DNA from 3 places in the Paenibacillus sp. MER 180 genome. Region 1 is predicted to be linked to each of the others. Evidence: riboswitches for the same ligand, from Rfam matches in the RefSeq annotation. Region 1 holds a riboswitch; each other region holds the start of a gene.
What was found. A riboswitch is a leader RNA that binds a small molecule or an ion and turns the genes downstream of it on or off. The one in region 1 is predicted to bind cyclic di-AMP.

Region 1 (3,279 bases):
CGGAAGCGCGTTCCATAGATGCAGCAGAGAAATTCCGCATGAGACGGTAGTAAGGGCGAACAATGTCTTCGATCCGAACTTCAGGCCATGGCGGTAGACGATGCAAGCGATCAGTGAACATGTACTTAGTAGGATCGTCATCCACATATAGCCGATATTGTAAATGGACGATGCAGTCTTCGTTTGATGCAGTTCTTCAGCTAGATAGCTGTTCGGGATAACCCAGTAGGGCTTCAGCATGACAATGCGATCTTGGGAGAAGACGGCCTTCACGTTCAATGCGGCTTCACCAAGTCGTGCTTCAGGCACGTTATACTCTACCGTGTCTAGCTCCGCCGATGATGCGATTAGTTTTAATTGGGCAGGATTCCATCCCATGTGCTTCAAGAGTGTATCAGCAAGCTTCTTGCGGTTCACTGAATCCAAGGCAGTCTCCGCATCTTCTGCTGACGCCATATCCACATGATTTCCCGTAACCCCGTTTATGTCGGAGGGGATAGGAGGCTTTTCCTCCCATTCGAATCCAATAATACGACCGCTTGTCATGTGAACGTCAATGCGCATGACACCGGATTTTCCAGCCCGATTCATATTCAATAATACCTGAAAAGTATCATAGGGACTGGATGGTTCCCATTTCTGAAATGAAGCGGTCAGCTTCTCCTTGCTCATGTAGCCGGAAACCGTTGATTGACTGCGATAAATGACGGTTGGAGCAGTATCTTCTTCAGGTGTAATTGAAATATGGAACTGTTTTAAGTCCTGTACAAATGTGAGTGCCTTTTGCGCTGCTTTCTCTTTGGTTAAGAGGGATTGGCTGGCTGCTGATTCCATCATGGCTTCTGTCTGCTGAAAGGGAATGAATACCTGAACAATGAGGAATAATAGAAATCCGGCCACAGAAGAAAGAAGAAGCGGCTTGGATACATAGGACATGTTGGAACCTCCATTCCATCACACATTTAGCGTATGGTTGCTTATTTGTTCATTTTATCCACTTCAACTTTGTAAAGTCCAGCAGAGAAAATGAAGAAACACCTAGCGAAAATGAGTGTTTTGAATACAATTGAAGAAAATGGGGGATTGTAAGCGCTATTTCTTCAAGTTTTTCGTCTTATTCTGGTTAATTTGTTCATTCCTTGACTTTGTATGCTGCAGGGGAAACGTATATAATCTCGTTATGAATTGCATACAAGCCGAGTTTCGTGAATGAACGAAAGCGGGGGACCCGATAAATGGGGTGAATATCGCAGTTGTGGATGCATAGAATCCACTTGCGATTAGGGCAGCCTGAACGTGCCCGAATCCGACAGCTAACCTCGTAGGCATGTACGTCAGGATACCAGCGATAGCATTGGATTTCCAGTGCTTTTTTTCGTGGGGAAAAAAAGAGGTGACTCCCGTGGAGGGAACAAAAAAGGCCATTCGATTCAATCTGACACCACCGCGAATTCTGGTTGTAGGGTTTGCAGCAATTGTATTATTGGGCGCATTTCTACTCATGCTTCCGATATCAAATGCGGATGGGATTCCGCTGCCATTCCTCGATGCATTGTTCACGTCAACGTCAGCAACTTGTGTGACGGGGCTCATTGTGGTGGATACGGGCACTCATTTTACCGTATTCGGGCAGGTGGTCATCATGCTGCTTATCCAAATTGGCGGGCTTGGATTCATGACAATGGCAACGCTGTTTGCATTAGCACTGAAGAAGAAGATATCGCTGAAGGAAAGGCTTATATTGCAAGAAGCGCTTAATCAGGGCAGCATGGAAGGCATCGTGCGCCTTATCCGTAAAGTGATCTTGTTTGCGGTATGTATCGAGGGGACGGCAGCTGTACTGTTCTCCGTGCGATGGGCATTTGATCTTCCGCTAGGCAAGGCCATTTATTTCGGTATCTTCCATGCTGTTTCTTTTTTCAATAACGCAGGCTTTGATTTATTCGGCTCTGTCAGTGGGCCGTTTTCGAGCTTAACCAGCTATGTCGGAGACCCTATTATTAACCTGGTATCGATGCTGCTTATTATCCTCGGCGGAATTGGATTTATCGTCTTGTCCGATTTGGTGGAATATAAGCGTACTCGCAAGTTGTCTCTGCATACGAAGATCGTGTTAACGATGACGGGATTGCTCATTGTAATCGGAACGGTCGTTATATTTATATTTGAATTTACCAATGCACGCACGTTAGGCAGTTTGAATGGTTGGGAGAAGTTCTGGGCATCCATGTTCCAATCTGTCAGCCCGCGTACCGCTGGAGCGAATACGATTGACATCGGAGCCATGCGCCAAGCCTCGCAATTTTTTATGGTTCTTTTGATGTTCATCGGGGCATCACCAGGATCCACTGGTGGTGGTATTAAGACGACGACGTTCGCCATTCTCATTGGAGCTGTATTTGCCATGATTCGCGGGAAAGAAGATATCGTCATTTACCGGTACCGACTCGCCAAGGATCGTATCTTCAAAGCAGTTACGCTAACGTTGCTGTCATTGTTCTTGGTCATTATCGTATCGATGATATTGTCGACAACAGAAGATCATAGCTTCCTGATGATATTATTTGATACAACATCGGCCTTCGGAACGGTAGGGTTATCAATGGGATTGACGGCGGATTTATCAGATATCGGAAAAGTGCTGCTGAGCCTGACGATGTTTGCAGGCCGTCTTGGTCCATTAACGTTGGCTTATGCGTTAGGCCCGAAAAATGAGCGGGAATTATACCGACACCCAGAAGGAAAAATAACGATAGGATAAGCAAGTTAGATTGTAACGGACGAAGGAGTATACAGGGATATGGAGTTGCAGCAGTTTGCAGTGATCGGGATGGGACGTTTCGGTTCGAGTCTCGCGAAGGAGCTAGTCAAGCTTGGACATCAGGTGCTAGGCATTGATAAAGATGAGGAAGTAATTGGGGATGTTATGGGTTTCGTAACCCATGCAGTTGTAGCGGACGCATCAGATGAAGAGGTGCTGCGCTCACTCGGCATACGTAACTTCGATTGCGCAATCGTAGCCATTGGTGACGATATTCAGACGAGCATTCTGGTCAGTATTCAGATGAAGGAACTTGGCGTGAAGAAGGTTGTCGCCAAAGCACTTTCTGAATTGCATGGACGTGTTCTGGAGCGGATTGGTGTGGATAGGGTTATTTACCCGGAGCGGGATATGGGCATTCGCGTAGCTCATCAACTTGTATCACCGAACTTGCTGGATTACATTGAATTGTCCAAGGAATATACCATTGCAGAGCTGAGCGTGCCTGGCTGCATGCA
Region 2 (3,279 bases), on a different contig from region 1:
CAAGCATTAAAGGCCTCTGCAAGCAAGAAGGGAACGCTGCTCATAATTAAGAACTACAGTGGCGACATTATGAACTTCAAAAATGCGTCGCATCTAGCCACAGAAGACGGAATTCAGGTCGATTATGTCAAAGTGGACGACGATATAGCTGTAGAGGACAGTCTATACACGGTTGGCCGCAGAGGTGTTGCAGGGACAGTGCTCGTTCATAAGATTGCAGGTGCGGCCGCTGAAGAGGGCTTGGAGCTTGCAGAAGTGAAGGCGATTGCCCAGCACGCGATCGACAACACAAGAAGTATTGGATTCGCGCTTACCTCATGCACAGTTCCAGCGAAAGGAACACCAACGTTCCAGTTGAATGACGATGAGATCGAATATGGCGTAGGAATTCATGGGGAGCCTGGTATTCGCCGAGAGAAGATCGCTTCTGCTAACGAACTGGCGAAGAAAATGGTTGCGGATTTGTTCCGTGACATGAAGATTACAGCAGGCTCGGAGCAGGAGCTAGCCGTGCTGATTAACGGATTTGGCGGATCCCCGCTGCAAGAATTGTACTTGCTGGCGAACGCCGTAGTTCGGGAGATTCATGCACAACAAATTACTCTTGTCAAAGTATTCGTAGGCAACTACATGACAAGTATCGATATGGCTGGCGCGTCGGTGTCGGTTATCCGCTTGGATGAACAGCTTAAGCATTACCTCGAAGCAAGCTGCAATACACCGGCGTTGCAGGTGAGTGGTTCATTTGAACCAATCCATCCTGAGGAGATGTCCGAAGCAGGAACTGCGAGCCAAGAGGTATCTTTCACAGTAGAGACGGACGAGTCCTTCTCGAAGGTCGAACATAATGTGTTCACGGTTAATAACCTGATCTATCTAACAGACAAGATGAGTGAAATCATCATTGAAAATGAGGTTCCATTCTGCGATTTGGATTCACATGCAGGTGATGGCGACTTCGGTATGAGTGTGGCGAAGGGCTTTAAGCAATTGAAAAGAGAATGGCATGACATCATTGCACATCATTCAGACAACTTGGGCAACTTCCTCCATGCTTGCTCATTAGTTATTATGGAGCATTGCGGCGGCGCTTCCGGCCCAATCTGGGGTTCAGCATTCCGTGCAGCCAGCAAGTTCGCGGGCGAACGCGTAGAATTGTCCGTTTCTGAATTTGCACAAATGATGCAAGCCGTTGTTAAAGGCATTCAAGACACGGGCGAGCGCTCCTTCGGAAGAGGAGCTGTAGTTGGGGATAAGACACTTGTCGATGCACTGGCACCATTTGCAGATGCGTGGGTGCAAAGTGCGGCTGAGGGCGATGACGTGAAGACTGCTTCTGTGAAAGCGGCAGAGGCTGCTGTTCAAGGTGCAAAGTATACAGAGACAATTGTAGCTCGTATGGGAAGAGCGGGGACGGTTGGCGAACGGAGTCTTGGCTATCCTGATGCTGGTGCCTATGCGCTTGGTGTGATTTTCACAGCGTTGTCCCAAGTGATCAAGTAAGAAGCGAGCGGATTAGGAATAGATCAATTTCCGACCAAATGGAATACTAGAAAAGTAGAACCGGAGTGCAGTCTAGCATACTCCGGTTCTTTTTGTTTGGAAGATATTATAATTAATTACAATATATTTGAAATGATCTCCTGTATTATCCGTGTTAGGATCGGAAACGTACCACAAAACAAGCCGAAGCTCATCAGAGCGCGGGGGAACCGATTCATTGGGGTGAAGTCGTGTAGCGACAGGGGAGTCCACTTTAACCCGAACCCGACAGCTAACCTCGCAGGCTGCAAAGGGAGAGATGTACAGGATGAAGAAGACATTTAAGAAAGTTGTAATTACAAGTGCGATTGCATTGGCACCGGTTATGGCGGTAAACTCTGCTATGGCAGCACCCGTTAGCCCAGTGCAACAGCCGAATCCGATGATGAACTCGAATTGTTCAAACCTGGGTATGAATATGGATCTCAATAGTATCTTCCAAGATAACTCGGAATTGAAGCAAATCTTGTCCAAATGGATGGAAGCCATTCAAAAAGAAATTGGGAACAAGCCAATCGTTCCGCCTCCAGTTCAAAAACCAGAGGTGGACAAGCCGGTAGTAAATAAACCTGAGGTTGAAAAGCCAGAAGCAAACAAACCTGAAGTTGAGAAACCTGAGGTAGAGAAGCCAGAAATCGAGAAACCTGAAGTTGAAAAGCCTGAGGTTAACAAACCAGAAGTAAACAAACCAGAAGTAAACAAACCAGAAGTAAACAAACCAGAAGCTGAAAAACCAGTAACACCTGGTGAAAATAAACCAACTGCGCCACAAGACAACAACAATGCGAACAGTGACTTCGCTAGCCAAGTTATCGATTTGGTGAACCAAGAACGTGCGAATGCTGGTTTGCAGCCATTGAAATCCGATGCACAATTGAACAAAGTTGCGATGATCAAGGCGAAAGATATGAATGATAACAACTACTTTGACCATCAATCTCCAACACTTGGCTCCCCATTCGATCTGATGAGAGCACAAGGTGTCAATTTCAATACTGCTGGCGAGAACATTGCCAAAGGCCAACGTAATCCGCAAGAAGTAATGAACGCATGGATGAACAGCGATGGACACCGTAAGAACATCCTGAACTCCAGCTTCACTTCCATCGGTGTTGCATACTACAATGGCGTGTGGGTACAATCATTCACAGGCTAACGAGTTAAGTATGTAGATATCACATCAAGAACCTGCAGGTAAGTGCAGGTTCTTTTTTTTGTATTTAATCAGGCGCTCTACAAGAGAATAACGAGGAAATTAACAGAAATGAAGCTGATCTTATATGTCTCTGTTAAAGACCGGATTCAGTTTCTTTTCAATGTTATACCAATTGTGCCATTCTGTTGTTGGATCGATGAATTCTCTCATTGCTGCACGCATCCATACAGATCGAGCAAAATTTTTAACATTTATGCGTCTACAGCGATGAATCACTTTGTCTTCATTGGGCAGCTCAACCTGCATAAGCCACGCGCAATAGGACGTGAACGACAACTTATTAAGCTCAAGCATTGACACGACGGCTGTCGCCATGCGTTCATCTTCCTCTGTTCGCAAGATATGATTCGCATGAAGAAGCATGTGCTCAATGGCACTGAGAAGCTTCTTGCATTCCTCTGGGCCAATGTGTGGACTGCGTACACAAGCAGCCATGACATCTGCGATGTGAGCTGGAGCATGAGCCCATCCCTTAACTTCTACATAATCGCGATAATCGTTCTCCTGCATGCAATAATCAA
Region 3 (3,279 bases), on a different contig from region 1:
ATGGAATGGAGAGGGAGACCGCATCCAATATACCGTCACCCATAAAGCGCCGCTCAGCTGGGTCATGGTTGATCCTCTATATTCGATTGTCGTTGAGAACAAGCACATCAATAATTATATGCGTGCTCATGTCGATGAACCTGTCCGTACACGAGTTAATTTATCCGTCATCAAGGTAATCGAAGCTGTTACGAACATTTTGGGGTGGTGATAGTGTGAAGGCTTATGTGCGTTCAGGCTGGAATTGGTGCAAAGAGCACATCTATATATGGGTCATTCTATTCTTGTACCAACTGTTATGGGGGTTCTTCCTCTATCGCTTCGTCGATGGAGTGGTAACACCTATCCTGCGCCGTTACCCAGATCCAGCACCTACCGAGATGAGCAGGCAGCTCTTTCTGACCGAAAGCCAGTTCTATCTAATGAAGACGAATGACTATTTCCCTTACTTATGGGCTATCCTCGGATTCGTTGCCGTCCATATGCTGCTTACCCCCTTCATTCACGCGGGTGTATTCCATGCTATGTCACGGCCCAAGCAGCAGGGGCTTGCCTTCTTCCAAGGGATCAAGCTCGCTTGGAAGCCAATGCTTGTCCTCTATCTACTCGAGACACTGCTCATTATCGCACCCGCTATATGGTTCGTTCCTTATGCGGCCCATGCCCTGTCCACATCGGCTTCTCTGTCTTCCTTACTCGTGGCAGTGGCACCGTTTGTAATCGCTTGGTTCATTGGCGGCTGGCTTGTTCATCAATTGTTCTTATTCCTTAACTTCGGCGCTGCCTCAGAAACACCGTTAATTCGATCTGTGACAGCCGGAACTCGTCGCTTGCTTCCCATTCTAGGATTGTCACTTCTCTTTATTGGTATCACTATTGGCGTAGGCATATTGTCCACAACGGCGGCGGCCGTGTTCACCGGAATTACCGCACTCATTATTCAACAGGCATTGCCTGCCATTATGACTATACTTAAAATGTGGGGATTGTCTGCACGCCACGCTGTCTGGCAGGAAGCAGAGCAACAGATGAAATAATGGGGGTTCTGATCGAACGCAATTTAGTTACAGAGTTAAAAAGTTACAAAGTTACAAAGTTACAAAGGGTTACGATGATATTGAAGCAGCGTAACCTAACAAAATGAATTAAAAAACTTGTCTATCGGCGAAAAAAACGCTGATCTGACAAGTTTTTTTCGTGTCAAGGACAAAAAATATTTGTCAAAGGAATTTCCGTCTGTTACAATAAATCTAGATTTATTACAACTTTGTCATGAAAGCGGCACTAACTCTTGCAAAATTGTTACTATCGCACGCAGCAATACATAATCCCAAAACCAGAATGCCGAGTTTCCGGGCGGACCGGAAAGCGGGGGAACCAGTTTTTACGGGTGAATTGATCTTGTAACACAGGGATCATAGGGGTCCTTCAACCGAACCCTCCAGCTAACCTCGCAGGCACGGAAGGAGCTTTCCCTTTGAAGAAGAAGCTAGTTACAGCGGTGCTCGGACTGAGCGTTCTGTTTACTTCGTTCAGTGCAGGCAGCACATTCGCAGCATCCAAAATGGACAACACGATTGAAGGTTTGCTTGGCATTTCGTACAAGTATGGTGGTACAACAACGAAAGGCTTTGACTGCTCCGGATTTACGAAGTACGTGTTCAACAAGTTCGAAATTGATCTTCCTCGCACATCTTCGTCGCAATTTGACTCTGGTGAGAAAGTTAGCAAAGACGAGCTTCGTCCAGGAGACCTGGTCTTCTTTGACACAAGCGGCGGCAACGGTGTATCGCATGTCGGCATTTACGTAGGCGACAACAAATTCGCACACGCTTCGACAAGCAAGGGTACACGCATCGACAGCCTTAGCATGGACTACTACGAGAAGCGCTATGTAGGTGCTCGTCGTGTAATGAACGAGAATGATTTTTCTTCTATCGCTACTGAAAATCAATAATATCAATAGTTTGATTGTTTACTGCACTCTTAATAATGATATGAACGACTACATAACCCGATGAGAAGCGCTACGCGCCTTTTCGTCGGGTTGTTTCATGTTACCCTCATTATCCGCGCAAATCCAACTTCTTTATCCTATGCATCTCTGCATGTCAACGATTCGTGCTTTTATCTATCTTTACGAAATATTTCTTTTTCGGTTTCAACCATTCTCATCGCCATTAACGACACAAGGACATGCGCTTGTGCGCATGTCCCGATATCTTGTCTGGATATTCACTATTTTCGCATAGACGCTTCTGATTTACTTGACTGACCCATTCGATTCTTGGAATTTCGCCTTAATCTCTTCTGGTGTGAGCCCATCCGCCTCCGCTCGATGCTTTTCTTCCTCGTGCTGAAGCTGAGTCTGACGATCCTCGACATGCTTCCCATTATTATGATGTTTCTCGTGGAACAGTCGTCCTTTTATGCCTAATTTCTCGCGTAATTCCTGGTGAATTTGCTTGTTGCTCTTGCCTTCTGTCGAAATTCCATGTTTCTTAGCGAGCAATTGAAGCTTCTTCTCGCGCAGCTGTTTCATTTCTGCACGAAGCTCCTTCATTTGTGCCTGTACTTGTTCTAATTGCTTATCTGTCTCCGTGCTCTGCTGATTCGGCTGTACTACAGCCTGAGATGAAGTGACCACTCGTACAGCAGCTTGCTCCCTGCTCTTATCTGCAGCAGCATCTAGCGCAGTTCTGCTTTGCGCTGCTGCAGGTGAAGCCATCAAGAGAAGCATTAGGCACGTCCACGCTGCTACGGTTGAATTGCGTTTCATAGGTTCCACCTCCTTATGTAAGGGATGGCTATAGTATGTTCGTAATTCCTGAAATGAAACTGAAAATAAGCTAAATATTCACTTAGAGAGAATGAAGCACTTACCCATTTATTTTCTGGATGCTAATTGAGCCGACAATTCTCTATCAAGTATCTTCTGCATATATTCCAGCAGCAGTTCTTAATCCAGCCAGCCCTTCTCCCTGGCAGTTCGAATCGCCTCAATGCGCGTACCCGCTCCTACTTTGCTAATCGCATCCGACATATAGTTGCGCACCGTTCCATAGGATAAGAACAATTTGGCGCTAATATCCTGCATGGACAGTCCGTTCTCAGCATGCAACAGCACTTCCTTCTCCCTCGGGGATAACGGACAAGGGTCTTCCCACGCAGCCAACGTTAATTCGGGACTCATCACCCGCTTGCCTGCATATACCTGGCGAATGGCATCCGACAATTCGTCGCTTGGGCTGTCCTTGAGTAAATAACCGCCTACACTGG

Region 2: another riboswitch for cyclic di-AMP. It lies ahead of M3661_RS10465 (CAP domain-containing protein); the one in region 1 lies ahead of M3661_RS17810 (TrkH family potassium uptake protein).
Region 3: another riboswitch for cyclic di-AMP. It lies ahead of M3661_RS26095 (C40 family peptidase); the one in region 1 lies ahead of M3661_RS17810 (TrkH family potassium uptake protein).

What each region holds. Positions count from the first base shown of each region.
Region 1 is NZ_JAMAVT010000010.1:148,517-151,795, forward strand. Features, by position in the region: gene M3661_RS17805 (CPBP family intramembrane glutamic endopeptidase) at 1-936, opposite strand, end outside; cyclic di-AMP (ydaO/yuaA leader) riboswitch at 1,185-1,343, shown strand; gene M3661_RS17810 (TrkH family potassium uptake protein) at 1,403-2,761, shown strand; gene M3661_RS17815 (potassium channel family protein) at 2,801-3,279, shown strand, end outside.
Region 2 is NZ_JAMAVT010000005.1:240,003-243,281, reverse strand. Features, by position in the region: gene dhaK (dihydroxyacetone kinase subunit DhaK) at 1-1,503, shown strand, start outside; cyclic di-AMP (ydaO/yuaA leader) riboswitch at 1,675-1,804, shown strand; gene M3661_RS10465 (CAP domain-containing protein) at 1,811-2,698, shown strand; gene M3661_RS10460 (DUF2785 domain-containing protein) at 2,819-3,279, opposite strand, start outside.
Region 3 is NZ_JAMAVT010000023.1:47,244-50,522, reverse strand. Features, by position in the region: gene M3661_RS26105 (M1 family metallopeptidase) at 1-211, shown strand, start outside; gene M3661_RS26100 (hypothetical protein) at 216-1,037, shown strand; cyclic di-AMP (ydaO/yuaA leader) riboswitch at 1,333-1,474, shown strand; gene M3661_RS26095 (C40 family peptidase) at 1,478-1,957, shown strand; gene M3661_RS26090 (serine protease) at 2,264-2,779, opposite strand; gene M3661_RS26085 (response regulator transcription factor) at 2,960-3,279, opposite strand, start outside.